Regions from separate parts of the Azospirillum sp. A26 genome, predicted to be linked through region 1. Evidence: predicted binding sites of a transcription regulator. Region 1 holds the regulator's gene; the other holds the start of a gene.
What was found. Region 1 encodes HrcA, which represses chaperone genes, less so after heat shock. Its sites were predicted from a motif close to GTTAGCACTCNCCNNNGGNGAGTGCTAAC; they were not measured.
Positions count from the first base shown of each region.

Region 2: groES (co-chaperone GroES) is a predicted target of HrcA. The motif match lies at 10,183-10,211, and genes of this name have one in related genera.

Region 1 covers NZ_CP170472.1:2,392,755-2,407,204, forward strand. Annotated here, with positions in the region: gene ABNQ39_RS12040 (alpha/beta fold hydrolase) at 1-1,046, shown strand, start outside; gene ABNQ39_RS12045 (helix-hairpin-helix domain-containing protein) at 1,069-1,323, shown strand; gene ABNQ39_RS12050 (YifB family Mg chelatase-like AAA ATPase) at 1,354-2,886, opposite strand; gene ABNQ39_RS12055 (creatininase family protein) at 3,108-3,854, shown strand; gene hrcA (heat-inducible transcriptional repressor HrcA) at 4,023-5,063, shown strand; gene grpE (nucleotide exchange factor GrpE) at 5,115-5,714, shown strand; gene ABNQ39_RS12070 (response regulator) at 5,874-6,239, shown strand; gene ABNQ39_RS12075 (DUF1848 domain-containing protein) at 6,256-7,125, opposite strand; gene ABNQ39_RS12080 (NifU family protein) at 7,185-7,742, opposite strand; gene ABNQ39_RS12085 (universal stress protein) at 7,912-8,430, opposite strand; gene ABNQ39_RS12090 (TIGR02186 family protein) at 8,449-9,237, opposite strand; gene ABNQ39_RS12095 (sulfite exporter TauE/SafE family protein) at 9,249-10,166, opposite strand; gene ABNQ39_RS12100 (hypothetical protein) at 10,337-11,026, opposite strand; gene ABNQ39_RS12105 (hypothetical protein) at 11,124-11,654, opposite strand; gene ABNQ39_RS12110 (hypothetical protein) at 11,784-12,263, shown strand; gene ABNQ39_RS12115 (adenosine kinase) at 12,367-13,386, opposite strand; gene ABNQ39_RS12120 (winged helix-turn-helix transcriptional regulator) at 13,623-14,096, shown strand; gene fabF (beta-ketoacyl-ACP synthase II) at 14,093-14,450, shown strand, end outside.
Region 2 covers NZ_CP170472.1:2,891,069-2,905,518, reverse strand. Annotated here, with positions in the region: gene ABNQ39_RS14560 (helicase HerA domain-containing protein) at 1-828, shown strand, start outside; gene ABNQ39_RS14555 (substrate-binding domain-containing protein) at 851-1,387, opposite strand; gene ABNQ39_RS14550 (LysR substrate-binding domain-containing protein) at 1,585-2,478, shown strand; gene ABNQ39_RS14545 (zinc-binding alcohol dehydrogenase family protein) at 2,517-3,542, opposite strand; gene ABNQ39_RS14540 (hypothetical protein) at 3,784-4,053, shown strand; gene ABNQ39_RS14535 (hypothetical protein) at 4,074-5,240, opposite strand; gene ABNQ39_RS14530 (response regulator transcription factor) at 5,427-6,134, opposite strand; gene ABNQ39_RS14525 (DMT family transporter) at 6,558-7,475, opposite strand; gene ABNQ39_RS14520 (hypothetical protein) at 7,493-7,882, opposite strand; gene groL (chaperonin GroEL) at 8,139-9,782, opposite strand; gene groES (co-chaperone GroES) at 9,831-10,121, opposite strand; gene ABNQ39_RS14505 (hypothetical protein) at 10,570-10,806, shown strand; gene ABNQ39_RS14500 (lysozyme) at 10,981-11,475, shown strand; gene ABNQ39_RS14495 (COX15/CtaA family protein) at 11,612-12,685, shown strand; gene ABNQ39_RS14490 (Crp/Fnr family transcriptional regulator) at 12,893-13,555, opposite strand; gene ccoS (cbb3-type cytochrome oxidase assembly protein CcoS) at 13,738-13,941, opposite strand; gene ABNQ39_RS14480 (heavy metal translocating P-type ATPase) at 13,847-14,450, opposite strand, start outside.

The sequences.
Region 1 (14,450 bases):
GGCCGCTGACGCGCGAGCAGCGGGCGGCGGCGGAACGCTCGGCGGTGAGCGCCTGTTCCGCGCGGCTGCAGGCGGCCGGGCTGGACGCCACCCAATTCTCAACCCCCGTCGCGGCGGAGGATGCGCTGGACATCGTCACCGCGCTGGGGGCCCAGCGCGTGAACCTGTTCGCAGTGTCCTACGGCACACGGGTCGGGCTGGAGATCCTGCGGCGGCAGGGCACCCGTGTCCGCACCGCCGTCTTCGACAGCGTCTATCCACCCGACGTCAATGCGCAGGAGGAAATGGCCTGGCTGGCGCAACGCGCCTATCGCCGGCTGTTCGACGACTGCGCCGCCAACCGGGCCTGCCGCTCCGCCTTTCCCGATCTGGAAAAGCGCTTTCTCGGCCTGATCGACCGGCTTGACCGCAACCCGGTCGAGATCGTCGTCGGCGACCATGAGACGCGCCGCGTCCTGCGGCTGACCGGCGGGGCGGCCATCGCCGCCGGGCTAGAGGCGATGGCGGTCAGCGAGGCGGTGCCGGCCCTGCCGATCATGCTCGACCGCGCCATCCGCGGCCAGTACGCCACGCTGGCCGAATGGGCGCCGACCAACTGGCTGGGCGACCCGGAGGTCGCCGACGGGCTGGCCTTCTCGGTCGAATGCCGTGAGTCGGTGACCACCGCCGATCCGTTGAAGCGCGCCGACAACGCCCGCCGCTATGCCCCCTACGGGCTGGTCGCCGCCGACGACCCCGGCCAGCGCGTCTGCCGCCTGTGGCCGGCCGGCCATCAGGAGTTGACCGAGCGCCTGCCGGTCGCCAGCCCGGTGCCGGTGCTGCTGCTGTCTGGCGCCTACGACCCCGTCACCCCGCCGGACTGGAGCGACCGCGCCGCCGCCACCCTGCCGAAGAGCCGCCATCTGGTCTTCCGCGCCGCCAGCCACATCGTGACTTCCAGCGAGGACTGCGCCATGGCCGCCGCCGTGACCTTCGTCGAGCAGGAGTCGGTTCCGGCGACCGCCTGTCCGGGCGCGGCCAAGCCGCCGGTGTTCGAAGGGCCGTGACCCGCAGGAGAAGAGTTTCCCGATGCCCTTTCCATCCCATGAGCGCGCCGTGCTGCTGGCGGTCAAAGGCGTCGGCCCGACCGTGATCGGCCGGCTCGAGCAGGTCGGCATCCATGATCTGGCGGCGCTGGCCGGTGCGGACGCCGCGGCCCTGTGCACGGCAATCGCCGGAGAGCTGGGCGCGAGCTGCTGGAAGAACAGCCCGCAGGCGCGCGGCGCCATCGCGGCAGCGATCCGTACCGCGCAACAACATGGGGCGGCAACCGCCGCAGACTGATGCCGGCGGTCAGCCGGCGCCGCCCCCTGCTCACCGCCCCGGCGCGATCCGCCGGTAGCTCAGCGCCTCCGCGATGTGACGGCGCCTGACCCCATCGGCCCCGTCGAGATCGGCCAGCGTCCGCCCGACCCGCATCACCCGGTGGTAGCCACGGGCGGAAAGCTTCAGCCGCTCCGCCGCCTCGGTCAGCAGGGCGCGGCCGGAGGCGTCGGGGGAGGCCACCTTCTCCAGAAGTTCGCCGTCTGCCTCGGCATTCGTCCGCACCGCCCGACCGGCCGGGTAAGGACCGAAGCCGCCATAGCGTTCCGCCTGGATGGCGCGGGCGACGGCGACACGGGCGGCGATGGCGGCGCTGCCCTCCGCCGGGGGCGGCAGGCTGAGGTCGGCGGGACTGACCGCCGGCACGTCGATGTGCAGGTCGATGCGGTCGAACAGCGGGCCGCTGATCTTCGACTGATAGTCGGCGGCACATTTCGGCGCGCGGGCGCAGGCGAGCGAGGCGTCGTCGAGATGGCCGCAGCGGCAGGGGTTCATCGCCGCCACCAGTTGGACACGCGCCGGGTAGGTCACATGGTGGTTGGCACGGCTGACCACCGCCTTGCCGGTCTCCAGCGGTTGACGCAACGCCTCAAGCAACGCGCGGGGAAACTCGGGCAACTCGTCGAGAAACAGAACGCCCTGGTGCGCCAGGGAGATCTCGCCTGGTTTCGCCCGCGTGCCGCCGCCGACCAGCGCCGGCAGGCTGGCCGACTGGTGCGGGGCGCGGTAGGGGCGCTGGCGCAGCAGACGACCGTCCTCCAGCAGACCGCCGACACTGTGGATCATCGACACCTCCAGCGCCTCCGCCGGGTCGAGCGGCGGCAGCAGACCGGGCAGACGGGCGGCCAGCATCGACTTGCCGGAACCGGGCGGGCCGATCATCAGCAGATTGTGCGAGCCGGCGGCGGCGACCTCCAGCGCGCGCTTGGCCGTTTCGTTGCCCTTCACGTCGCGCAGGTCGGGCGGCGGCGCGTCCTGTTCCTGCATCCGCGGCCTGGGCGGGGTCAGCACCTGGGTGCCCTTGAAATGGTTGATCAGCGCCAGCAGATTGGCTGGCGCCAGCACGTCGAGGTCGGGACCGGCCCAGGCCGCCTCCCCGCCGCAAGCCGCCGGGCAGATCAGGCCGCGGTCGTTGGCCAGCGCGTCGATGGCGGCGGGCAGCACACCGGCCACCGGGGTCAAGGCGCCGTCCAGCGCCAGTTCGCCCAGCGCCACATAGCGGGCGATCTCCGCATCCGGCAGCACCCCCATCACCGTCAGCAGGCCGAGCGCGATGGGGAGGTCGAAATGGCTTCCCTCCTTCAGCACATCGGCGGGAGCGAGGTTGACGGTGATGCGCTTGGCCGGCAGCGCCAGTCCCAGCGCGTGCAGCGCGGCGCGCACCCGCTCCCGGCTTTCGCCCACCGCCTTGTCGGGAAGGCCGACGACGGTGAAGGCGACGATTCCGCCGGACATCTGGACCTGGACGTCGATCCCCAGCACCTCGATGCCCTGAAACGCCACCGTGTTGACACGCGCAACCACCACCGCACCCCGAAACAGACGCCCATTAGGGCATGGTACACGCGATTGTAGTCACCATGAGACCAATGCGCCAGCGCGGGATGAACAAAGCCCAGCCAACGGCCCCGTCATGCCCGCCCGGCGCAGGGAGCGGTTGTCCCGGCCCGCCGGCCGCCTAACATGAAGGCAAACGCATTCCCGGCCGCATTTCCGGCACGCATCGTCGAAAAGGATCAGCCACCGTGCAGCTTCACCTGAGCACCTGGGCCGAGGTCGAAAGCTATCTGAAGACCTCCAAGGGCATCATCATGCCGATCGGCTCGACCGAGCAGCACGGACCGAACGGGCTGGTCGGCACCGACGCCATCTGTGCCGAGGTCATCGCGAAGGGCGTCGGCGACGCCACCGGCGCGCTGGTCGGCCCGACCATCCCGGTCGGCATGGCCGTCCACCACATGGAATTCCCCGGCTCGATGACGCTGAAGCCGTCCACCCTGATCGCGCTGCTGCGCGACTATGTCGGCTCGCTGGCCGAACACGGGTTCGAGCGCTTCTTCTTCGTCAACGGCCATGGCGGCAACATCGCCACGCTGCGCGCCGCCTTCTACGAGATTTATGCGGAGAACCGGGCGCTGCGCGGCCGTGACGCGCCGGACCTGCGCTGCACCCTGGTGAACTGGTGGGAGAATGGCGAGGTCGGCCGGCTGTCGCGCGAGCTGTACCAGGGCAAGGAGGGCTCGCACGCCACCCCCAGCGAGGTGTCGCTGACCCAGTACGCCTATCCCGACTCGATCAAGAGCGCGGCGATGGAACCGGAACAGGCGCCGGCCGGCGGCTTCCACGATGCCCGCGACTTCCGCCGCCGCTATCCCGACGGCCGCATCGGCTCCGCCCCCGGCCTTGCCCGTCCCGAACATGGCCAGCGCCTGTACGAGGCGGCGGTCGGCGCCATCGCCACCCAGTACCGCGCCTTCCTGGCGGAGCAGTAAGGGCGGTCACATGCCTGCATGCCGCCCGCATCCCAATGGGGGCATGCCGGTGGGGCATCTTCGCCCCGCACGTTGATTCGGCGGTCGGACCTGCCTAAATTCGGACCGGTTGACGGAACCCGCGTTCCGCAACCGACCGGCCCGAACAGAGCACGACCGCCCCAGTCCATGATCAACGAGCTGAACCAGCGATCGCGCGAGATTTTCCGGCTGATCGTCGACGCCTATGTGGCGTCGGGGGAGCCGGTCGGCTCGCGCACGATCTCCAGGCGGCTTGGCATGGCCTTGTCGCCCGCGACCATCCGCAACGTGATGGCCGACCTGGAGGAGCAGGGGCTGCTCTACGCCCCGCACACCTCCGCCGGCCGCATCCCGACCGATGCCGGCCTTCGCATGTTCGTCGACGGCCTGCTGGAGATCGGGTCGCTGACCGAGGACGAGCGCGCCTCGATCGAAGCGAAATGCTCCGCCTCCGGCCGCGCCTTCGCCGACGTGCTGGGCGAGGCGTCGACCATGCTGTCCGGCCTGTCGCACTGCGCAGGCCTGGTGGTGGCGCCCAAGACCGACCGGCCGCTCAAGCACATCGAGTTCGTGTCGCTCGGCCCCGGCCGCGCCCTCGTCGTCCTGGTGAACGAGGACGGGCTGGTCGAGAACCGGGTGATCGAGGTGCCGATGGGGGTCCCCACCTCCACCCTGCAGACGGTCTCGAATTTCCTCAGCGCCAAGCTCGCCGGGCGCACGCTGGACGAGGCTCGGCAGGAGGTCCTGCAGGAGATCGAGCAGCAGAAGACCCAGCTGGACGAGCTGTCGCGCAAGGTGGTCGCCGCCGGTCTGGCCACCTGGGCCGGCAGCGGCGGGTCGAACGCCGGCCAGTTGATCGTCCGCGGCCAGTCCCGCCTGCTGGAGGACGTCACCGCGCTGTCGGATCTGGAGCGCGTGCGCGGCCTGTTCGAGGCGCTGGAGACCAAGGAGACGATGCTGCGCATGCTGGACGCCACCGGTCGCGGCGACGGCGTGCAGATCTTCATCGGCGCCGAGAACGTCCTGTTCAGCCATTCCGGCTGCTCGATGATCATCTCCCCCTTCCAGAACAGCCGGGAACAGGTGATCGGCGCCATCGGCGTCATCGGCCCGACCCGCATCAATTACGCCCGTATCATTCCGCTGGTCGATTACACCGCCAAGGTGGTCAGCCGGCTGATCGGCTGACCACCACCCTCACCAACTCCGCCTTTTGACGAAGCAAGAATTGAGAAAACCATGAGCGAAGAGCAGAACAAGCCCGCCGACGCCACGGTGGAGCCGACCGAGGCCACCGCCGACACCGCCGCCAACCAGACGGATGCCGGTTCGCCCGAGGACCGCGTCGCCAAGCTGGAGGCCGAGGTCGCCAGCCTGAAGGACCAGCTTCTGCGCGCCATGGCGGAGACGGAGAACACCCGCCGCCGTGCCCAGCGCGACCGCGAGGACGCCAGCAAGTTCGCCGTGTCGAGCTTCGCCAAGGAGCTGGTGTCGGTCGCCGACAATTTGCGCCGCGCGCTCGACGCCGTGCCGGCCGAGGGCCGCGAGCAGGACGATGTTCTGAAGGGCCTCGCCGTCGGCGTCGAGGCGACCGAGCGCCAGCTGTTCGCCGCCTTCGACCGCGCCGGCATCAAGAAGCTGGACCCGGCCGGCGAGCCGTTCGACCCGAACTTCCATCAGGTGATGTTCGAGATCGAGAACACCGGCAAGGCCGCCGGCACCGTCGTGCAGGTTCTCCAGCCCGGCTACACCATCCACGGCCGCCTGCTGCGCGAGGCGATGGTCGGTGTCGCCAAGGGCGGTGACGCCGGCGGCCAGCACGTCGATACGAAGGCGTAACCGTACAGCCTCTGCAAAGCCCCCGGTTCAGCGGCGCCGCCGACGGGCCGGGGGCTTCCTTGTTGTGCGGAATAGGGTACGCCAGCGGTTGACGGTCGGCGGGAAATTGCCTAGGCCTTTCCCATAACTCTTTCGGCCGAGCAACCGGAGCCGCGTTCCATGCCCAAATGCGTCCTGACCGTCGACGATTCCAAGACCATCCGCGACATGGTCGGGTTCACGCTGAAAGGCGCCGGCTATGAGGTGGCGGAGGCGTCGGACGGCACTGCCGGCCTCGCCCTGGTCAACCAGCGCAAGTTCGACTGCATCATCACCGACCTGAACATGCCGGGCCTGGATGGGCTGGCGCTGACCCGCGCCATCCGCGCTTCGGCCACCAACCGCGCCACCCCGGTCCTGCTGCTGACCACCGAAGCCGATCCGGCCAAGAAGTCCGCCGGCCGCGAAGCCGGCGCCACCGGCTGGCTGGTGAAGCCGTTCAACCCGGAAAAGCTGGTGGAGACGGTGCGGAAGGTCTGCCCGTAAGGACCGGTCTTCCCCGTCAACGGGCGACCAGAAACTCCCCTTCAGGATCGTGCGCGGCGAAGCGTTGCTGGGCCTTGCCGCGGTCGGCGACGGCATAGCAGTAGACGCAGCCGTGCGGGCAGCTGTCATAGTCGCCGATGTCGCGGCTTTCGGCGCACAGGCAGCTGGGCCGGTTGCCCTTCTCCCGCGCGGCGATCGCATGGCCCGCGACATCGGACAGCCGCAGCGCATCGACGCAGCGGGCCGGCGCCGTGCCGGGCGTGTCCACGAGGTCCGGCTGGGTGCAGAGCGTCAGCGTCATCCCCTCCCCCGCCGCGATCCCGGCCAGCTCCGCCAGCAGCGCGCGCTTCTCCTCCCCCTCCGGATCGCGCCAGCCGATGCCGGCGGCGGCGAGGTTGCGGGCGGTCTTGCGGTAAGGCTGGAGGAAGGACACCACCACCTCGTCGGTCACCCCGCGCAGCGAGCGGGCGATGGCGGCGAAGGTCTCGCGGTGCCAGGCGGGCGGCGTCGCGTCGGTCAGGGCGATGGGGTCGTAGCGCCAGACCGCGGCACGCGGCCCCCAGTGCCCGCGCACCTGTGCCATATGGCCGACCGCGGTCTCCCAGGCGGGGACCGAGCGCTCCAGCGCGGTCGGCAGGCCGGTGATGCTGTATTGCACGACGAAGGGAAAGCCGCGCTCCGCCACGCTGTCGAGCGCGGGCAGGAACGGTCCCAGATTCTTAGTCCAGAAGATGAGGCCGTCGACCGCCGGACGGGTCAGGTCGATGCGGTAGGTCTGGCCGCCATAGGGATTGACCATCCGGCAATGGCCGGCGTCGAGGCGGTTCAGGAACCAGCGCCCGTAGAAGGCGGGAATGTCGGTCTTGTAGCTGGCGGAGATGATCATGCAGCCAGCATGGGTATGCCGGCCCGCCACATCAAGGGCAGGCCGGCATTCCCAAATCCTTACTGGACCGCGCGGACTTCGACCACTTCGGGGATGTAGTGGCGCAGCATGTTCTCGATGCCGTGCTTCAGCGTGGCGGTGGAGCTGGGGCAGCCGGAGCAGGCCCCCTTCATCGCCAGATAGACGACGCCGCGCTCGAAGCCCTGGAAGGTGATGTCGCCGCCGTCCTGGGCGACCGACGGGCGGACGCGGGTGTCCAGCAGCTCCTTGATCTGCTCGACGATCTCCTCGTCGTCGGCGTTCGCCGCCGCGGCATGGCCGTCGCCGCCGTCCTCCAGCAGGACCGGGCGGTCGGCGGTGAAATGCTCCATGATCACGCCGAGGATCGACGGCTTCAGCAGGAACCAGTCGCGCGCATCGGTCTTGGTGATGGTGATGAAGTCGGCACCCAGGAAGACGCCGACGACACCCTCGATCTCGAACAGGCGCTGGGCGAGCGGCGAACGGGCGGCATCCTCGCGGCTGGTGAAGTCGGCGGTGCCGCGTCCGAGCACGTCACGCCCCGGCAGGAACTTGAGAGTCGCCGGGTTGGGCGTCTGCTCGGTCTGAATGAACATGGTCTGGTCCTCCATCGGCGGCGGAATGGAACCGCCGGCGCGCCCAGGATTGGGCTGCGGCACGATTGGGGGAAATCTGGGCCGAAACGCCGGGCGGATCAAGGACCCCGGTTGTGTGGGTATTCGGCATCCGGCATGCGCGGCGCCTATCCTTACCTGCGTGCCCCGTTCACGTGATCGCGTCCAGTTCCTCGTTGCTGAGACCGCCGGGGACGATGGTCAGCGGGATGTGCAGCCGCCCCAGCCCGCGGCCGGTGTAGTAGGAGATCAGCGGGCCGGGCCCCTCCGGGTCGGTGCCGGCGGCCAGCACCAGGATGGAGATGCTCGGCTCCTCGCCGATCAGGGCCAGCACCTCCTCGGTGCGGTTGCCTTCGCGGACATAGAGCGCCGGCAGGGTGCCGGTCAGCTGGTTGACCTCGCGCGCCAGCTTCTGGAGCATCTGCTCCGCCTCGGCGCGCTGTTCCTCGCGGATCAGGTTCTCCACCGCCAGCCAGTGCTGCATCTCGCCCTTTTCCAGGACGGTCAGCAGCGCCACCTTGCCGCCCGACTTGCGGGCGCGCAGGCAGGCATAGCGGAGCGCCACCTTCAGCTCCGGGCTGTCGTCGACCACCACCAGGAAGATGCGCACCGGTTTTGCGGCGGGGGGCTGCTGCGTGTCGGGCGTCGTCGGCTGCGTCGTGTCGGTCATCTCTGTCACCCTCTCGGCTTAGACCCGGCGGAATGCGGCGCCGGCCGCCCAGCCGGCCGCGATGGCGCCGAGGACGGCGACCACCCCGTAGATGACCGGGCGGTTGCGCGCAAAGTCCGACACTTCGGCGCTGAACCCGATCTTGGACACCACCAGCGGAGTGGTCTGGGCGCTGACCACCTCGCCGTCGCGTATCAGCAGGGCTTCGACATTGTACAGCCCGGTCGGGACATTGGCCGGGAAATAGATGTTGGTGCGGAACAGCCGTTCGCCCAGGAAGGCGACCTGCCCCATGGAGATGGCGTAGAGCCCCTGGCGCTGCTTGTTGCGGATCAGCGCGCTGCGGTAGGCGGCAAGCTCCTCCGGCGGCAGGGTGGGATCGGCCGGCAGCTGCAGCTGCGGCAGGCCCAGCTGGTGGCGCTCCAGAACCGGGCGGCCGACCAGCTGGTCGAGCGGCCGGCTGACCGCCACCGTGTAGAAGCTGGGCACCTGGTCGAAGCGCAGGCTGTCGGTGTTCATCCACATGCCGGCCACCCGCTGCTTGCGACGGACGGTGGCGGGGGAGCGCGGGCCGGTGACGACGATGGCGACGTCGCCCGCCCCGTCGGTGGTGCCGAACAGCACGACCTCCGTGCCGGTGAAGCCGGTGGTGATGGCGATCAGGTGGCTCGACAGGTCGGCGACCAGCTGCTGCGCCCACACCGTCGCCGCCACCGTGCCGCCCAGCAGCAGCCCGGCCAGCGCCGCGGCGGCCTGCACCAGCCTGCGCTTGATGGGCCGGCGCTTGGCTGGCCTGCGTTCGGTCATGCCCGCCGCCATCAGTGCAGCCCCATGGTCAGGGTGTAGAGGTCGTCGGGACGGGAGAACAGGTCCCAGGCCAGCTTCAGCGCCACCGCCACCACGATCATCGACAGCGCCATCCGGGCGGTCTCGCCGCGCAGCCGGGTGCCGGCCCTGGTGCCGAACTGCGCGCCGATCACGCCGCCGATCAGCAGCAGGAGCGCCAGCATGGCGTCCACCGTCTGGTTGGTGGCGGCCTGGAGCAGGGTCGCCGCCGCGGTGGTGAAGATGATCTGGAACAGCGAGGTGCCGGCGACCAGACCGGCCGGCATGTTCAGCAGATAGATCATCGCCGGCACCAGCAGGAAGCCGCCGCCGATGCCCATGATCGCCACCAGCATGCCGCCGACCGCCCCGATCCCCGCCGGCAGCAGGGCGGAGATGTAGAGCTTGGAGCGCTGGAAGCGCATCTTGAAGGGCAGGCCGTGCAGCCAGATGTGGCGGTGCAGCTTGCCGCGCTTGGCCGTCGGCGCCCGGCGGCGCAGGATGGCGCGGCTGCTTTCCACCAGCATCATGCCGCCGATGGTGCCGAGGAAGAAGACGTAGGACAGGGTGATGGCGATGTCGATCTGGCCCAGCCGCTGGAGGATGCCGAAGATCCACACCCCCACCGCGGTGCCGACCACGCCGCCGCCCAGCATCACCACACCCAGCTTCACGTCGACATTGCCGCGCCGCCAGTGGGCGAGCACGCCGGACACGCTGGCGGCGACCAGCTGGTTGGCCTGGGTGCCGACGGCGATTGCCGGGGGAACGCCGATGAAGATCAGCAGCGGCGTCATCAGGAAGCCGCCGCCGACGCCGAACATGCCCGACAGGAAGCCGACCAGCCAGCCCATGCCGAGCACCAGCAGCGCGTTGACCGACATCTCGGCAATCGGCAGGTAGACTTGCATGGAGGGGCAATCTGTCAGGATGGGCGGCGGGATCGGCAGCTTACCCGAGCCGGTGCCGTGGCGGAAGACCGCAGCGCCGGCCTTTTGGGGGGTCGCTTCCGGTGACGGGGCCGGCGGGAGGGGTGGAACGGCGTGGAACGGTTTCCGGCCGATGTTCCATCTTGTCCGCCTTACAGACGGTCGAAGGCGGCCTTGCCCCGGCGTTCCAGCGCCGAGCCGAGGGTTGGATAGGGATCGTCGGGGTTGAGGGTATAGGGATAGACGCCCTTTGGCCCCGCCGCCTCCGGGCGGGCGAGGATGGCGGCGACGGCGCGCGGATCGGGCGGGGTGCGTTCGCGGAAGGCGCCGGGGATGCTGTCGTCGTCGAGGTCGGCGATAAGGTCTGCGGCAGGGTCAGCCGCAGGGTCGGTGGCAGACAGGTCTTCCGACGGCTGCGGGGGCTGCGGCCGTTGCGCCGGCTGTGGTGCGAGCCCGTCGAGGATGCCGAGCCGGTCGGCCAGCCAGCGCACGGTGGACGGATCGCCGGAGGAGACCAGCCGTTCGATCTGCTCGACCACCAGACTGCGCAGCGAGGAGAGGCGCAGGTCGGCCTCGCGGCGCAACGCCTGCCGCTCCCACCACACTCTGTGACGGAAATCCTTGGAGCCGTAGTAAGCGCGCCAGAGGGTGGTGCGGCTGCATCCCATGGCGCGGGCGACATAAAGGAAGCTGCTGCCGCGCGCCAGCATGCCGGCGGCCATGATCCACTGCTCCTCATGGAACTGCGAGCCGGGGACCAGAGAGCCGTCCGACGGCACCGGCGGCTCTTCGGCCCACACCGGGAACTGGTCGTTTGCGAGGGTACGGCTGTCGAGGGGCATGGCGTGGCTCCGCGAATGGGTGGGCATTGCGGAGAGGTTATAGGAATTATTTCTCCAAACGGTGGGCTTTTGCGAAAAACGGCAACCGGGCAGGGGGTCAGTGCACCGCCGCGTGGAAGAAGACCTGATAGCCGCCCTTCTGCGGGAAGACATGGTCCGCCTCGCGCCGGGCGGACGCCATGTCCAGCGCATGCACCACGACCCGGTTGCCATAGCGCCAGGCCGGGTTCACCGGCTTGCCGGCGGCGCGGGCGGCGGCGGCGACAACGGTGTCGAACTTCGCCTCCGCCTTGAAGCCGCGCCGGTTGCCACCGGGGGGGCCGAGGACGTGCAGGAAGACCGGCGGTTCCTTGTCCAGCGTGTCGATCTGGCGCTGGAGATGGCTGACCCGCAGTTCGGCGGCGGTCAGACGGCCCCTCGCCTCCTCCAGCCGGCAGGCCATGTCGGCCAGCGCCTCCGTCTCGGCGCGCTGGCGTTCCTTCAGCGGCCGCACCGACTGGCGCAGCCGGTCGAGCCCGGCCACCCGTTCCCAGCTGCGCCGGATGCCGACCCAGCACAGATGGCACAGCACGGCCAGCGCCGCCACCAGCGGCACCGCCGAGCTGAGAATCGTCCGCACCACCTCCATCACACCCCCTCCCCCGTCGAAGTCCGTCGAAGTCCGCCGCAAATGCCGGTACCCGCCCTGGCACGCCGGTTGCTGCAATCCCGGCAGTCACGCACGCAGCAAGGAGCGTGCCGAAGGAGCGGAGGACCGATGGGCATGCAGACGCCGCTGCTGCTGGTGCTGGAAATGGTCATCATGATGGCCTGCCTCAGCTGGGGCACCGTGTCGATCCTGCGGATCGGCTACCGGATCGCGTCGGTGCAGCGCCGCCGGTCGCAGCTGCATCATGGACGGACGGAGCTGGCCCAGACCACCGACTCCCTGCGGCGCGACCTGCGCCGGCAGGAAACCGAACTGCGCCAGCTGGAGGACGCGATATCCGTGCGCAACGCCCAGGCGGCGGAATTGCAGAGCCAATTGAACGACCTGCGCCGCCAGGGGCCGCGGGAATACACGCTGATGACCGAGCGGTTCGGCGAAAAGGACCGGCTGTGGCTGCTGACCGTCCCGCGTCCCGACCGGCCGGAGCGCTGGGCGGTGGCCGCCCCCGACAGCGGGACGGCGCTGGCGCTGCTGTGCGCCCGGGTCACCGTGCCGGAGCGGCCGGTGGTGGATGACCAGTTGAACTGAGCCGGCTGAACCGAAGAAGACCGGACCGGAACGAGAACCGGCCGCAGTTGCAAAATGCAGTGCGGCCGGCAACGTTGTCGCGATCTGAGGCGCAAATCGCAGGTTAGAGGATGCCCTTGGCGGCGACCAGCTCGCGCAGGTTCACCTCCGGCCGGGCGCCGACATGGCTGATGATCTCCGCCGCGGCGACGGCGCCCAGACGGCCGCAGACCGCCGGGGACAGGCCGCGGGTGTGGCCGAACAGGAAGCCGGCGGCATAGAGGTCGCCGGCACCGGTGGTGTCGACCACCCGCTCCACCGGCTCGGCCGCCACCTCGACCACCTCGCCGGCCGACACGATGACCGCGCCCTTCTCGCTACGGGTCAGCGCCGCCGTCTTGCCCAGCCGCTTCACCGCCGCCAGCGCGTCCTCGAAGCTGTCGGTGCCGTAGAGGGCGCCGATCTCATGCTCGTTGGCGAACAGGATGTCGACATGGCGTTCCACCAGATCGACGAACTCGGCATGATGGCGGTGGACGCAGAAGCTGTCGGACAGCGACAGCGACACCTTGCGGCCGGCGGCGTGCGCGATCTCCGCCGCCTTGCGGAAGGCCTCCTTGGCGCGGGGCGGATCCCACAGATAGCCTTCCAGATAGGTGACCTGCGAGCCGGCGATCAGCGCCTCGTCGATGTCCTCCGGCCCCAGCTCGACGCAGGCGCCGAGATAGGTGTTCATCGAGCGCTGGGCGTCCGGCGTGACCAGGATCAGGCAGCGGGCGGTCGGCGCCCCGCCCAGCAGCGGCGCGCTGTCGAAGGCGACGCCGGCCGCGCGGATGTCATGGCGGAACACGTCGCCCAGCTGGTCCCTGGCGACCTTGCCGATATAAGCGCCGCGCCCGCCCAGCATGGCGATGCCCGCCATGGTGTTGCCGGCCGAGCCGCCGGAGACCTCCACGCCCGGCCCCATGCGGCCGTAAAGCTCCTCGGCGCGGGCGGCGTCGATCAGCGTCATCGCCCCCTTCTCGATGGTGTTGGCGGCGAGGAAGGCGTCGTCGGCGTGGGCGATCACGTCCACGATGGCGTTGCCGATGCCGGTGACGTCGTAGGCGGCATCCTGAGTGGCATCGGGGGTGGACGTGGCCATGGGCTCTCCTGGAGAATCTTGCGGTCGGGGCGATGTTGCGGCGCGAGTATAGCCGCCGCCGCCCGCATCACAAGTGCGGCTCGGGCGAGCACTTCCGATGCTCCCGAGGGCGATCTTCCTGGCCGCAGCGGATAGCCCTGTCTCCCCCTGGGGAGGGGAAAGGGCCTTTGAGGTGCCCATGGCGAAGCGTCCCCCATCACTTGCATGATGAAAGTGACCGTGCGACAGTCGCCGCCATGCGACGCACCCGCCTGAGCGACGTTCCCTGCCCCATCGCCCGCAGCCTTGACGAGGTCGGGGAATGGTGGTCCCTGCTGATCCTGCGCGACGCGATGTTGGGCCTGACCCGCTTCGACGAGTTCCAGCGCAGCATCGGGCTCGCCACCAACATGCTGACCCGCCGCCTCCAGGCTCTGGTGGAGGCCGGGCTGCTGGAGAAACGGCCCTACCGGGACCGCCCGCTGCGCCACGCCTATCACCTGACCGGCAAGGGGCGGGATTTCCTGCCGGTGCTGATCGCCATGGCCGACTGGGGCAGCCGCTGGCTGCCGCCCGGCGGGGCGTTCCGGATCGTCGACAGGGAAACAGGACGGCGGGTCGAACCGGTGCTGGTCGACAGGACGACCGGCGAAGCGATCCAACCGGAGCGGCTGCGCCCGGAATTCACCATCCCCGCAAAGACGACATGGGCAAAGGACGAAACCGAATGAGACGAGTCGTGGTCACCGGATTGGGCGCGGTCACGCCGCTCGGGGCCGGGGTGAACCCCAGCTGGCGCGCCATGCTGGACGGCCGCAGCGGCATCCGCGCGATCCGTGGGGTCGATGCCGGTGGGATCGATGTCGCCGACCTGCCCTGCCGCATCGCCGGACAGGTGCCGGACAGCGGCGAGGCCGCCTTCGATGCCGATGCGGTGGTGCCGCCCAAGGACCAGCGCAAGATGGACCGCTTCATCCTGCTGGCGCTGGCCGCCGCGGAAGAGGCGGTGGCCGATGCCGGCTGGCGCCCGGCGGACGCGGAGGCGCAGGAGCGCACCGGCGTGATGATCGGCTCCGGCATCGGCG
Region 2 (14,450 bases), 500 kb from region 1:
TTGTCGCGCCGGCCGCTGCCGCTGCGCATCGGCGCGGTGGAAACGCAAGGCCGCACCGGCAGCCCGAAGCTGATGCCGCCGCCCACCACCCCGGTCGAGGACGCCCGCGACCTGATCTTCACCACCACCGGGCCGGAACCGCCACGCTATGTGCGCCGCCCCTCCACCTCGGCCAGCGCCGACCTGATGGCGCAGCTGGCGCGCGGCCGCCCCACCGCCCCGCCGCCGCCCGACGACGGCACCGCCGAACAGCCGGCCCTGCTGCCGCTGGAGCCGGAGGAAACCGTCGAACAGGCCGCCGAGCGCGAGGCCCAGTATGGCGAGGTGCTGGCCGAGGTGCTGGCCGACCCGGAGGCGCCCTACCGCTCGCTCGCCGTTCTGTACCAGGATTTCCTGGTGCGCTGCCGGGGCCGCGGGGTGGATGGCGACCGGCTGGCCCTGCCCGCCTTCCGCCGCCGTCTGGCGACCGCCCGCGCCGGGGCCGGCAACGGCGACGATCCCGCCTGGCAACGGGCGACGGAGGTCGCCGCGACGCTGGCGGAGGACATCCAGCCGGTCTTCCTGCTGCTGGCCCGCGCCGCCCTCGACCATGCCCCCTGCCCGTCCGATGCCGATGTGGCGCGCGCCTGCGGCAGCCGGTCGAAGGGACGCGGCCGCCGCCTGCTGACCTACATGGAACAGCGCGGCTTCATCGCCAGCCGCAGCGGCCTGGGCAACACCCGCGCCATCACCCTGCCGGCGCTGGGCTGGGAAACCGCGCTGGGAGATCCGAACGCTGACGACGCGGCGGACGCATCCGACGAGGGCGGGCTGTTCGCGGCGGGGTGAGCCCTCCTCGGCTCCCCGCCGTTCAGCTACCGGCGGTCGGCGCGCTCACCGGCTTGCCGGGCTGGCCCCAGCTGGCGACGAAGTCGTTCACGCCGGGAACCGCCATCATGTGCGAGTCCTTGACGTATACGAAGCGTTTCGGCCCGAAGCCGTACTCGGTCATCGTGATGCCGGCGGAGCGGCAGCGCTGATACTCGGCCGCGCCGATCGGACGGTCGGAGGCCACCATGTCGGGATGGTCCAGCCCGACGCCGCCGCAGAAGGCCCGGAAGCCGGAGGCGGTGCCGCGGGCGTCGAGATGCGGCTTGGTGTCGGGACCGCCGGTGTATTTGGCGGCGGCCTGATCGATGGTGCCGCGCAGGGCCGGGCTGCCGACGATCCAGATGCCGCGGGCCTCCGGCGGCGGCTTGGGCACGGCCGGCGGCGGCAGGGCGGCGGTCTGTTGCGGCGGCGGGGTGAGGCCCGGCATCTGGCAGCCGGCGAGCGAAGCCGCAGCGGCAAGTGCGAGGGCCAGATGTTTGAAAGCCACTCTGCCGGCCGGAGCGGGAAAACGGGTCATCGGGCGTCTCTCTCCTCAAGGATCGTCATGCCGCCGGGCGGCAAGGCCCGGAGGGCTCTGACAATGAGAACGCCACCGGCCCGCTTCAACGGCACGCCCGCCATATGCCGATTGCCGTGCCCCGATGCACCGCTCGCCATCCATGAACAATCGCGATAAGATGGCGGGGATCGATCACCATATGGAATGCATTGCCGATGTCCCTGCCCGACCTGGAGATCGACGCGCTGCGCGCCTTCGTCACGGTGGCGGAGGCCGGCGGCTTCACCGCGGCGGCGGAGCGGCTGGGCCGCACCCAGTCGGCGATCAGCGTCAAGATCAAGAAGCTGGAGGACATGCTCGGCCGCCGGGTGTTCGAGCGCACCAGCCGGTCGCTGGCGCTGACCCATGACGGCGAAGTGCTGATGGGCTATGCTCGCCGCCTGCTGGACCTGAACGACGAGACGGTGCGCCGCTTCGCCGAACCGGCGGCGGAGGGCGAGCTGCGGCTGGGCGTGGCCGAATATTTCCTGTCCGATCATCTGCCCCATGTGCTGCGCCGCTTCGCCAAGCTGCATCCGCGGCTGCACATCGATGTCCGGGTGGGCATGTGCAGCGATCTGGTCTCGGCCCTGGATGGCGGCGAGCTGGACCTCGTCATCTCCCGCCGCGATGCCGGCGACACCCGCGGCCGGGCCATCTGGACCGAGCCGATGCGCTGGATCGCCGCCCCCGGGCTGGAGATTCCGGCCGACGGCCCGCTGCCCTTCTGCGCCCTGCCGGCGCCCTGCGTCTTCCGCAACCGCGGACTGGCGGCGCTGGGCGAAACCGGACGGTCCTGGCTGGTGGTCTACACCAGCGCCAGCGTCATGGGGGTGCAGGCCGCCGTCCGCGCCGGGCTGGGGGTGGCGGTGCTCAGCGAATCCTCGGTGCCCGATGGCGTGCGCCGGCTGGGGGTGGAGGACGGGCTGCCCGAACTGGGCGATGTCGAAATGGCGATCTTCGGCGAGACGCCGCGCAACCGCCGCCTTGCCGAACCGCTGGTCGGCTTCATCGTGGAGAGCCTGGCGGCGATGCGCCCGGCCCGCCCGCCGCTCGCCCTGGCCGGTTAAAAAGACCGGGCACGCGCGGACAGGCCGGAAGACGCGGATCAGAAGCCTTCCAGCACCACCTTGCCGCGGGCCTTGCCGGATTCGATCAGGGCATGGGCCTTGCGCAGGGTGGCGGCGTCGATGCGGCCCAGCGTCTCGGTCAGGGTGGTGCGCAGCGTGCCGGCATCGACCAGCCGCGACACTTCGGTCAGCAACTCGTGCTGGGCGATCATGTCGTCGGTCTGGAACAGCGGCCGGGTGAACATCAGCTCCCAGTGCAGCGAGACGCTCTTGCGCTTCAGCAGGCGGACGTCGATGGGCTCCGGATCGTCGATCAGGCCGATGTGACCCTGCGGCGCCACCAGCTCGACCAGGTCCTGGAAATGGCGGTCGGTCGCGTTGGTGGAGAAGACGTAATCGACACCGGCCAGCCCCAGCGCCTTCACCTGCTCCGCCATCGGCCGGCTGTGGTCGATCACGTCATGGGCGCCCAGCTCGCGCACCCAGTCGGCGGTCTCGGGACGCGACGCGGTGGCCAGCACCCGGACCTTGCTCAGCCGGTGGGCCAGCTGGATGGCGATGGAGCCGACGCCGCCGGCCCCGCCGACGATCAGCAGCGACTTGCCCTCACCCGCATTGTTCCCATCGCCATCCTGCGGCAGGCCCAGCCGGTGGAACAGCATCTCCCAGGCGGTGATGGCGGTCAGCGGCAGGGCGGCGGCCTCGGCGACGCTCAAGCTGGCCGGACGGGCGCCGACGATGCGCTCGTCGACCAGATGATATTCGCTGTTGGTGCCGGGCCGGTCGATGGAGCCGGCATAGAACACCGCGTCGCCGGGACGGAACAGCGTCACGTCCGGCCCGACCGCCTCGACGACACCAGCGGCATCGAAGCCCAGGATGCGCAGGTCGCCCGCGGTCGGCAAGGCGTTGCGGCGGACCTTGGTGTCCACCGGGTTGACCGACACCGCCTCCACCCGGACCAGCAGGTCGCGGCCGGTGGGGGCCGGGCGGTCGATCTCGACATCGATCAGCGCGCCGGCATCGGCGATGGGCAGGGACTTGCGGAAACCAACGGCTTTCATGATCGCCTCGTCTTCTGAATGGGGAAGAAGTCGAGACACAGGATGGCGGCGCCGCCCCGATATGTGAAATTCATAGTTCTTGTTTCATCCATCGGATTCCGGGATGGACGCAGCCCCGGCGGAAGAGCGTCGAGACTCATGACGCCAAAGAGGTATGGAATAGCCGGGCGGGCTGCGGTGTTCGTACAGATGACCGGCCTCACCGTCGAAGCCGGGCCATCGTTGGACAGGAAGCACGGCCATGCGCACCAATCGTCTCCGAATCCTGACCGCCCTGCTCCTGGCTGCGGGGGGTGCCGCCCTGACCGGCTGCGTCGCTTACGATCCTTACTATCCCGCCTACAACGAGCCGGTGGTGGTTCCGCCGCCGACCGTCTATGCCGTGCCGCCGCCGGTGGTGGTCGGGCCGGGCTATTACCGCCGCCCCTGGAACGACCATTGGCATGGCGACCGCGGCTGGGGCCCGGGACGCGGCTGGGGCCCCGGCAGGGGACCGCGCGGCTGGCGTTGATCGTAGGGAACCGACGGTTCTCAGACGGCGTTGGCCGGCACGCAATCGGCGCAGTTGCGCAACACCAGCACGGTGTGGTCGTCGTCGCTCACCGCACCGTCGCGCAGCAGAACCAGCGCCGCCAGCGTCGGTTCGACCCCGTGCAGGTCGCGGTGGATGAACAGGGCGGGCAGCCGGGCGCACCCGCCGGTGTAGAGCACGACATGCTCCCCCGGTGCCCAGCGCAGATGGACCGAAGCGGGGGCCAGCGGGTTGAAACCGATCATCGCCCAGCGGGCGCCGAGCGCCGTGATCTCCTGCCGGCGCACCACCGCCCCGGCCAGGGTGCCGAGCGCCGTGTAATCCACCGCACCGCCATCGAAGCGCAGGACCGCGACGGCCGACCGCCCGATCCGCGTCAAGGTCCGGTCATGGGACAACCCCAGTTCGGGCCGCCCCTTCAGGTCGCGCCGGATGGCGTTGACCACGACGGGAGCCGGCAGCCCCGGCACCGTGGCGGCGACCACCGCCTCCATCTGCCGCACCACGGCGGGCGTCATCATCGTGGGAGGGTGCGCGCTGAGAGTTTGCGTGGCGCCGCTTTGACCCTTGCCGTCCTCCGGACCGGCATCGGCGGCGGTGTCGCCATCGACCATCAAGGCGATGCCGCAAGGGCCGTCCCCGCCACGGGCGGGGGCACAGCTGACGAACCAATGGTCGATGAAGGGACCGCCGCGCGCGGCATCGCCGCCGCTCCGCTCGACCGTCACCGCCCCGGCCTGGGCCAGGGTGCCGGCCGGCGGCGCATCGTCCGCACCCGGCCGCAGGACACGGGCCAGCAGCGCGAGCCCGATGCCCGGCGTGGCATGAACATGGAACCGGTCGGCCTCGCCGCGAACGGATTCCAACGCCGCGTCAAGCGCGGGGAGACCGCCATCCGGCGTTGACGGGGTCAGTGCGACAGTTTTGGGATCGCGGTCGTAGGCCAGGCATTCGACGCCGGCCCCGCTGCGCATCCGCGCGATCAGAATGGTCCCGTCCGGCCGGCCAAGAGCATAGTCGGCCAGCATGGCCACCAGCCGGTCCAGCCGCGCCGCCTCGTCCACCGGCAGCACCCCGTCGGCCCGTTCCGCCGCGATCCGACGCGCCGTGGCGATGTCGTCGGGCGACGCCACGGCGATGCGACGGTGACCATGATCGGGGAACATAGAACCGCTCCTGTCAGCGCTCTGGTTGCTCTTCCCCGGAACTTTACAATCCTCTTCCGGTCAAGCCCACGGAAAGCACTCGCCGGCCTTCAATTTTCAACCGGCCGTGTCTGACGGAGCCGCAATCCGGCAAGGGCGGCGGCCCGCAAAGACGGTCCCCGGCGACGGCCCCCGGGGATTGCGGCATCAGGATGCCGCCACCTCCATCAATGCGGCCGGCTGGCGGATCGACATGGGATGCGGCAGGTCGCGGGCGCGCAGCAGCTCCGCCGACTCCCAGAGGCGGCCCAGGCCGACGATGGAGCGGCAGGCGGTCTTTTCCATGATGCGGGCGCGGTGGACCTCCACCGTCTTGATGCTGATGCCCAGCTCCCAGGCAATGGTCTTGCTCTGCTTGCCCTCGACGATCAGTTCCAGAACCTCCGACTCGCGGCGGCTCAGCAGGGCGAGCCGGCGGACGGCGTCGCGGCTGCGGTCGCGCTGCTGGGCATGCGGGCTGCCGGACGCCAGGCAGGCGCGCAGCCGCTCCAGGAAGGCCGGGATGGCGAAGGGGCGGGCGATGCAGTCGACCGCGCCGGCCTTCATCGCGGCGACGGCGGCGTCGACGTCGCCCTGCTCGGTCATCACCAAGACCGGCAGGTCGTGGCCGTGCAGCGAGGCCTCGGCCATGAACTCCATGGCGGTCATGTCCGGCAGGTCGCTGCGCAGGACGATGCAGGAGGACCCGGTGCCCAGCACGGCCAGCGCATCGGCGGCGGTGCTGTGGACACGGCAGGCGATGCCGACCGCGCCCAGCGCCCGCGAAAGCGTGCTGCGCGACATCAGGTCGCCATCGACAATGTGAACGAGGAAGGTGGTTTGCGGATAAGCGGGCGCGGAAATTTGCAGGGGCATCTTGGGACCTCCACCACATCGGGCCGGCGAACAGCGCCGGCTCTCCATGACAGCCGATCCGTGTTCGAACCGCCGCCATGACCGACATTTTAGCGGTCATCCCTTATTGACCGCTGCAATCGCGAGGGATAGCGGACCTGTCTAAAAGGATACCAGGGATACTACACCGGCGAAAACTTCAACAAGAACGCCGATCAAAGCGCTATCCCACGGTACAACCCGAAACCAAACGGCGAATGCTCCAAGTATTTTCGCAAACTCAGCACCCGGACGATCTACACGCCGACAGGCAACGCTGGCTGAACTTTATCACAAGACAAGAAAAGCCATCCGGATCGTTTGTTGTGATCGCCGGGTTCAAAAATTATCTTCGCGGGAATTTAACGTTCCGCGCAGACTTTCCGGCTGTAATCCCGTGGCCGCTCAGGCGCGGCGGCGGGTCGCCAGGAGGATGCCGGCGGCGATCAGGGCGATGCCGATCCCATGGTAGAGGTGCGGCTGCTCGCCCAGGAACAGGATGGCCAGCAGGCTGCCGAAGACCGGCACCAGATGGATGGCGAGGCCGGCGGTGTTGGGACCGAGAAGCTCCACCGCCCGGTTGAAGCAGAGATAGGCGGCGATGGACGGGAACAGCACGGTGTAGCCGACCGCCAGCAGCGTGATGCCGCTGGCCTGGACCGGATGGCCGCTCAGGCTTTCCCAAATGTAGAAGGGCAGCAGTTCCACCGCACCGATGGCGAAAGTGACGACGACGAAGCTCAGCCCGTGGATCGCCGGCCGGCGGCGCAGCAGCGTGGTGTAGGCGGCATAGATCACCACCGCCGCCAGCATCCAGACGTCGCCGGCATTCAGTTCCAGCCCCAGCAGGGTTCCCGGATCGCCGTGCGAGATCAGGGTCATCGCGCCGACCAGCGAGACCGCGATCCCCACCCCCTGCATCGCCCCGATCCGGTCGCGGAACAGGACGAGGCTCATCAGCACGATCATCACCGGCATCGACGATTGCAGCATCACGCAGTTCAGCGCGGTCGTCGTGTTGAGCGCGATGTATTGGAGGGTGTTGTAGATGCCGATGCCCAGCGTGCCCAGCAGCAGCACGCTCTTCCACCGCGCCAGGATCGGCGTGATGTCGTGGCGCAGATGCGGCCAGGCGAAGGGCAGCACCACCAGCATGCCCAGGAACCAGCGCCAGAAGGCCAGCCCGATGGGCGGCACCGACCCGGCGACCGCACGCCCCAGGACCGCGTTGCCCGCCCAGAACAGGGGCGGCAGCATCATCAGCAGCCAGGCCTGATCGGCGAGACGGGATCCCTTGACGGAGGCGGTGCGGTCGGCGGGCATGGCGCTGTCCCGTGCGTTCAGCTGCGGCGGCGGGGCGAGGCGAAGACGCTCGCCGCGGTCACGGCGGCGCTGCGGTCGCTGCTGTCCTCGGCACGGAAGACGCTTGCGCGGGCTTCGCGGCGGGGATGGCGCGGCGCGTCCTCACGACCTTCGCCCCCCCGACCCTCGCCACGGCCCTCACCTCGGCCCTCGCGGCCTTCACGGCCCTCGCGGGCAGGCTTGACGGGCTGGCGCAGTTCGGCGTCGAGTTCGGCGATGCGCTTGACCAACGCTTCACGGATGGCGGGGGCCGCGTGGGCTTTCAGCGTCGCCAGCTGCTCCTTGAGCTGAACCAGCTGGCGCTGCTTCTGCTCGCGGGTGCGCTTGATGGCGACGTTGTCGGAATGCTGGCCCTCGAAGGAGCGCATGGAACAGGCCCTCGTTTAAAAATACGGAAGTCAGGAGGCCGGCGCCCCACGCTGGGGTGCCCGGCAAGAGAGGGGCGGATTATTGGGAGGCGACCGCGGCAAAGCAAGGCGGACTTCACCTTGACTTTTCAGGGTTGGGGCGTTTCAGGAACAGGGTGGCGCTCCGCCTCCGTCCCGGCCATCCGGGCAAAGGAAAGGGGCGCCCCCTTGCGGAGGCGCCCCTTTCCGAACCGAAGGACGGTCGGACGTCAGGCTATTAGAAGCCCATGTCGTCCATGCCGCCCATGCCACCCGGCATGCCGCCCGGAGCAGCCTTCTTCTCCGGCTTCTCGGCGATCATCGCCTCGGTGGTGATCAGCAGGCCGGCGATCGAGGCCGCGTCCTGCAGGGCGGTGCGGACCACCTTCACCGGGTCGATGATGCCGGCGGCGACCAGATCGGTGAACTCACCCTTCTGGGCGTCGTAGCCGAAGTTGGCGTCGTTCTGGTCGAGCAGCTTGCCGACCACGATCGAGCCGTCGGTGCCCGCGTTGTAGGCGATCTGACGGACCGGGGCCTGCAGGGCGCGGCGGATGATGTCGATGCCGACGCGCTGCTCGTCGTTGACCGGGGTCAGGGCGTCCAGGGCCTTGGTGGCGTACAGCAGGGCGGTGCCGCCGCCGGCGACCACACCCTCTTCCACCGCGGCGCGGGTGGCGTGCATCGCGTCGTCAACGCGATCCTTGCGCTCCTTCACCTCGACCTCGGTCGCACCGCCGACGCGGATGACGGCGACGCCGCCGGCCAGCTTGGCCAGACGCTCCTGCAGCTTCTCACGGTCGTAGTCCGAGGTGGTCTCCTCGGCCTGGGCGCGGATCTGGCCGCAACGGGCTTCGATGTCGGCCTTGTCGCCGGCGCCGTCGACGATGGTGGTGGTCTCCTTGGAGATCACGACCTTCTTGGCGGTGCCCAGCATGTCGAGCGTGACGTTCTCGAGCTTGATGCCGAGGTCTTCGCTGATGACCTGGCCGCCGGTCAGGATGGCCATGTCCTCCAGCATCGCCTTGCGGCGATCACCGAAGCCCGGGGCCTTGACGGCGGCGATCTTCAGGCCACCGCGCAGCTTGTTGACCACCAGGGTGGCCAGCGCCTCGCCCTCGATGTCCTCGGCGATGATCAGCAGCGGACGCGAGGACTGGACGACGGCTTCCAGAACCGGCAGCAGCGGCTGCAGGCCCGACAGCTTCTTCTCGTGCAGCAGGATGAACGGGTTCTCGAGATCCGCGACCATCTTGTCGGCGTTGGTCACGAAGTACGGCGACAGGTAGCCGCGGTCGAACTGCATGCCCTCGACGACGTCCAGCTCGGTGTCCAGGCTCTTGGCCTCTTCCACCGTGATGACGCCCTCGTTGCCGACGCGCTCCATCGCCTGGGCGATCATCTTGCCGATCTCGGCTTCGCCGTTGGCGGAGATGGTGCCGACCTGGGCGATCTCGTCGTTGGTCGTGACCTTCTTGGCGCGGCCCTGGATGTCGGCGACGACGGCGGCGACGGCGATGTCGATGCCGCGCTTCAGGTCCATCGGGTTCAGGCCGGCGGCGACCTTGGTCACGCCTTCGCGGACGATGGCCTGGGCCAGGACGGTGGCGGTGGTGGTGCCGTCACCGGCCAGATCGTTGGTCTTCGAGGCGACCTCGCGGACCATCTGGGCGCCCATGTTCTCGAACTTGTCGGCCAGCTCGATTTCCTTGGCGACCGACACGCCGTCCTTGGTGATGCGCGGAGCGCCGAAGGACTTCTCGATCACGACGTTGCGGCCCTTCGGGCCCAGCGTGACCTTCACGGCGTCGGCGAGGATGTCAACGCCACGCAGCAGCTTTTCGCGCGCGGAGGGGCCGAACTTGACGTCTTTGGCAGCCATGTCTCGATTCCTTTAACGTGTAAATTTCGAAGGGTACGGGCGGAGGACTTAGGCCTCGATGACGCCCATGATGTCCGATTCCTTCATGATCAGGTAATCGACGCCTTCGATCTTCACTTCAGTGCCCGACCACTTGCCGAACAGAATGCGGTCGCCGGCCTTGACGTCCAGCGCCACGACCTTGCCCGACTCGTCACGGGCGCCCGGGCCGACGGCGATGATCTCGCCTTCCTGCGGCTTTTCCTTGGCCGTGTCGGGGATGATGATCCCACCCTTGGTCTTGGTGTCGGACTCCAGACGCTTGACGACGACGCGGTCGTGCAGCGGGCGGAACTTCATGGAATGCCTCCTTGGATCAAGGCTTGGTTCTGACTGACGGAAATTGGCGCGGGCGGCGGCTGTTAGCACTCCAGCCCGGCGAGTGCCAGACAGCTAATCGAAGCGGATTGTGGATTCAAGAGGCTCGTTTCGGAATTTGCCGCAAATGTCTGCAACACTCATCCGATCCTGCCTATAGCACATTGATTCAAAATGATATTCCCACATTGCGGCAGACAGCCGGCGCGGGCAAATTTCTTCAAACGGTCACGAAGAAACCGCCCCTTCCGGCAGCGGACGCATCGCCGGCACAGCGAAAGGGCGGAACCGGGCACTGCCAAATCCATCCAATCCCCCCAACCGCTCCCCCGCCTCCCGCACGTCACGCCTGTGATTGCCGTCACAGCGCCATCCGGCGGAATTTCCTAAAATTTTAGAGAAATCGGCACTGGATAAGGTGGAGGGCGGGATGATGGCGAAGCGGCAGGCGGACGGCTGGACCGGTACTCATGCGGCCGACCGCCTCCAACACAAGCGGGCGGCCCGAATCGCCTCCGCTCCGGGATCGGGCAAGCGGGCACGGTGGCGGGAGCATGAGAGCCGGCTGGTGGAGGCTCTTCTGGAGTTCACCACCATCGCCGGTCTGTTCGCCCTGCTCTTCGCTCTGTTCGTGCTGTTCGGCGCCGCCCAGACCCTGTCACCGTGAGTCTTTCGCCCCGATCTCGCGCACAGTTCCCCTGCCGCGCACTCTCCGCCGCACATCCTTGCAATTCGCGACAAGTTCAAATCCACACTTCCCGCTTCACGCGTATTTCACATAGGATCGCCGCCGATACGGGCGGTACCACCACGCCCGGCGCGCCAACCGGGAGTTCCATCCATGACCATCCAGCCGGTCTGCCAAGCCGCGGTCGATCTCGTGAAGCATTTCGAAGGTCTCTACCTCAACGCTTATCTGTGCCCGGCCGGCGTTCCCACCATCGGATACGGCCATACCGCCGGCGTGACGATGGGGCAGACCATCACCGTCGAGCAGGCCGACGCCTTCCTCGCGTCCGACCTGGCCCAGGCCGCCGGCCATGTCGACGCATTGGTGACGGTACCGCTGAACGACGACCAGCGCGGCGCGCTGGCCTCCTTCGTCTTCAACCTCGGCGCCGGCAGCCTGCAAAGCTCGACCCTGCTGAAACTGCTGAACGAAGGCAATTATGCCGACGCCGCCGGCCAGTTCGGCCGCTGGGTCTATGCCACGGTGAACGGCACGCCGACCAAGCTGCCGGGCCTCGTCGCCCGCCGCGCGGCCGAGGAGGCGCTGTTCCAGAGCCAGACCGCCCAGCCGAAGACCGGCGTCACCACCGAGGACGGCACCCCCTGATCCTGGCCTGATATCAGGCTCCGATATCGAAGCCCGATCCAGCATTCCGGCAGGCGCCGGGCACGAGCCGTTTGACGGGACGGGATGTTCGCCCCACATTTGCGGACATCCCACCGCCGCGCTCCGGAATGCCGCCTTGACCGCCTTTGCCTCCGACGGCCTCGCCGCCGCCACCCGCCCCAATCCGAACCGGCCCATCGCCGTCTGGCTGCTGGTCTGCGCCGCCATGGTGCTGACCATGGCCGTGATCGGCGCCATCACCCGGCTGACGGAATCCGGCCTGTCGATGGTGGAATGGAAGCCGCTGATCGGCATCCTGCCGCCGCTGTCCTCGGCGGAATGGAACCGGGTCTTCAACCTGTACAAGGCGACGCCGGAATTCCGCATCTACAACAGCCACATGGATCTGGCCGGCTTCCAGTCGATCTTCTGGTGGGAGTGGTTCCACCGGCTGTGGGGCCAGTTGATCGGGTTCGTGTTCCTGATCCCCTTCCTGCGTTTCTGGATGCAGGGCCGCATCTCGTCGGAGCTGTGGCCGAAGCTGGCCGGCCTGTTCCTGCTGGGCGGGCTCCAGGGCGGCATCGGCTGGTTCATGGTGAAGAGCGGGTTGGTCGATTCGCCGAACGTCAGCCATTACCGGCTGGCCCTGCATCTCAGCACCGCCATCCTGATCTACGCCCTGCTTCTGCGCACGGCGCTGGGCCTGCTCGATCCGCTGCCGATGGCGGGCTGGCGGCCGGAATCGGCGTCCTTGCGCCGCCACACCGGCTGGGCGCTGGGGCTGGTCGCCGTCACCATCGTCTGGGGCGCCTTCGTCGCCGGGTCGGATGCCGGCTTCGCCTACAACACTTTCCCGCTGATGAACGGCCACTGGATTCCGCCGGAGGTCGACACGCTGACCCCCTGGTGGCTCAACCCGGTCGAGAACACCGCGGCGATCCAGCTGATCCACCGCACGCTGGCGATCCTGACCGGCGTGGTCGTCCTGGTGCTGGCCGCCCGTGTCCTGAACGCCCGCCTGCCGGGACGCGCCGGCCGCGCGGCGCTGGCGTCGGGCGCGATGGTCCTGCTGCAAATCGCGATGGGCGTCGCCACGCTGCTGACCGTGGTGTGGACGCCCATCGCCGCCGCTCATCAGGCCGGCGCCATTCTGGTGGTGTCGATGCTGGTCTGGCTGCTGTTCGAACTGCGGCCGGTCGGGCGGGAGTAACGCGCGCCGTATTCTTGCCGGCTTGCGGGCGCGGCCGGCAAGATCGACACGGATTACACGGATTTTCCTATGGCTTGCCGGCGCGGATGCTCCTCGGCAGGCACAAGCCCTGCGGAGGAACATCCGTGAAATCCGTTTTCTAATCCGTGAAATCCGTGGAAAATTTGCCAGACACGCCTGCACCCCGCGAAAGCGCGAGGCGCCGCGTCACGCCCCTTCGGCCAGATCGTACATCGCGTCGAGGTCGGCGATCAGGACCTTGTTGCCTTCCTGGAGCGAGATCACCCCGGCGGTCTTCAGCTGGGTGAAGGTGCGGCTGACGGTTTCGGTGGTCAGGCCCAGATAGTCGGCGATGTCGGCCCGGCTCATCGGCACGAAGACCGGGTTTTCCTTGTGGCCGCGGCGGGCGGCGCGCTGCGACAGCATCAACAGGAAGGAGCAGATCTTCTCCTTCGCCGTCTTGCGGCCGAGCAGGAGCATCTGGTCCTGCGCGGCGGCCAGCTCGTTCGACGCCATCGAGAACAGGCGCCGCTGCATCTTGGGGAATTCCTCCAGCAGCGCATCGATCTTCTTGCGCGGGAAGCGGCAGAGCGAGGCGCTGGTCACCGATTCGGCGGTGTAGGCATAGCTGTCGTTGACCGCCAGCCCGAGGAAATCGCCGGTCACCAGGAATCCGGTGATCTGGCGGCGTCCGTCCGGCAGCAGCTTGTACAGCTTCACCGTCCCGGAGGTGACGTTGTAGAGCGCATCGGATGCGTCGCCCTCGGCGAACAGGGTGTGGCCGGCATCGATGCGCACATTCTGCAGAATGTCGGCAAGACGGCGCAATTCCTCGGGTTCCAGCGCGGCGCACACCGTCAGGCTGCGCACGGGACAGGCCCCGCAGGGATTCATTTCCGTCGCAGCGCTCTTTTCCCGAGCGCGAACCGTATCAAAAGGTGGCATGGAGGAACCCAGCCTTTCATTCCGCATGGGCCCATATTGGTGGCAATCGCTCAGAATCGCAACCTTGCACGCATACAACCTTTTCTATGCCCATACGAGATTTGGCACTATTGCCCGCGCACGGCCTCCGCCGGCTTGGCCGGCTCACCGCCCGCGCGGGGTGCTGACGGCAGGTCGTCGTCGAACAGGACGCGGTGGGCCGCCCCGTCCAGATCGTCAAACTGGCCGGACTTCAGCGCCCACAGAAAGGCCGCCAGCCCCAGCCCGCCCAGGCTCAGCGCAATCGCGATCAGATAGAGAAGCTCGTCCATCACCCGAATCCTTACCCGGCAGTTCCCGAACGGCGATGTCCCGCACGGGAAGATCCTTGACGACGGCGCCGCGGGCCAGCCGCAGCGCGTTCAGAATGACGATCAGCGACGACGACGACATCGCCAGCGCCGCCAGCAGCGGCGTCAGCATGCCGCCCATCGCCAGCGGCACGGCGCACAGGTTATACACCAGGGCGATCCCGAAATTCTGCCTGACCAGACGGCCGGACCGGCGGGAAACCTCCACCGTCTCGACGATCGGGCGCAGCAGCCGGCCCTGGAACACCACGTCGGCCGCGGTCTGGCTGACATCCACCGCGGTGGAGGGCGACATCGACACCGCGGCGGCGGCCAGCGCCGGGGCGTCATTCAGCCCGTCGCCGACCATCAGCACGGTGCGGCCCTGCCCGGCCAGTTCGGCCAGCGCCGCGGTCTTGTCGGCCGGCGTCTGCTCGGCCCGCCAGTCGGCGATGCCCAGCCGCTCCGCCACCGCCGCCACGGCACCGCGG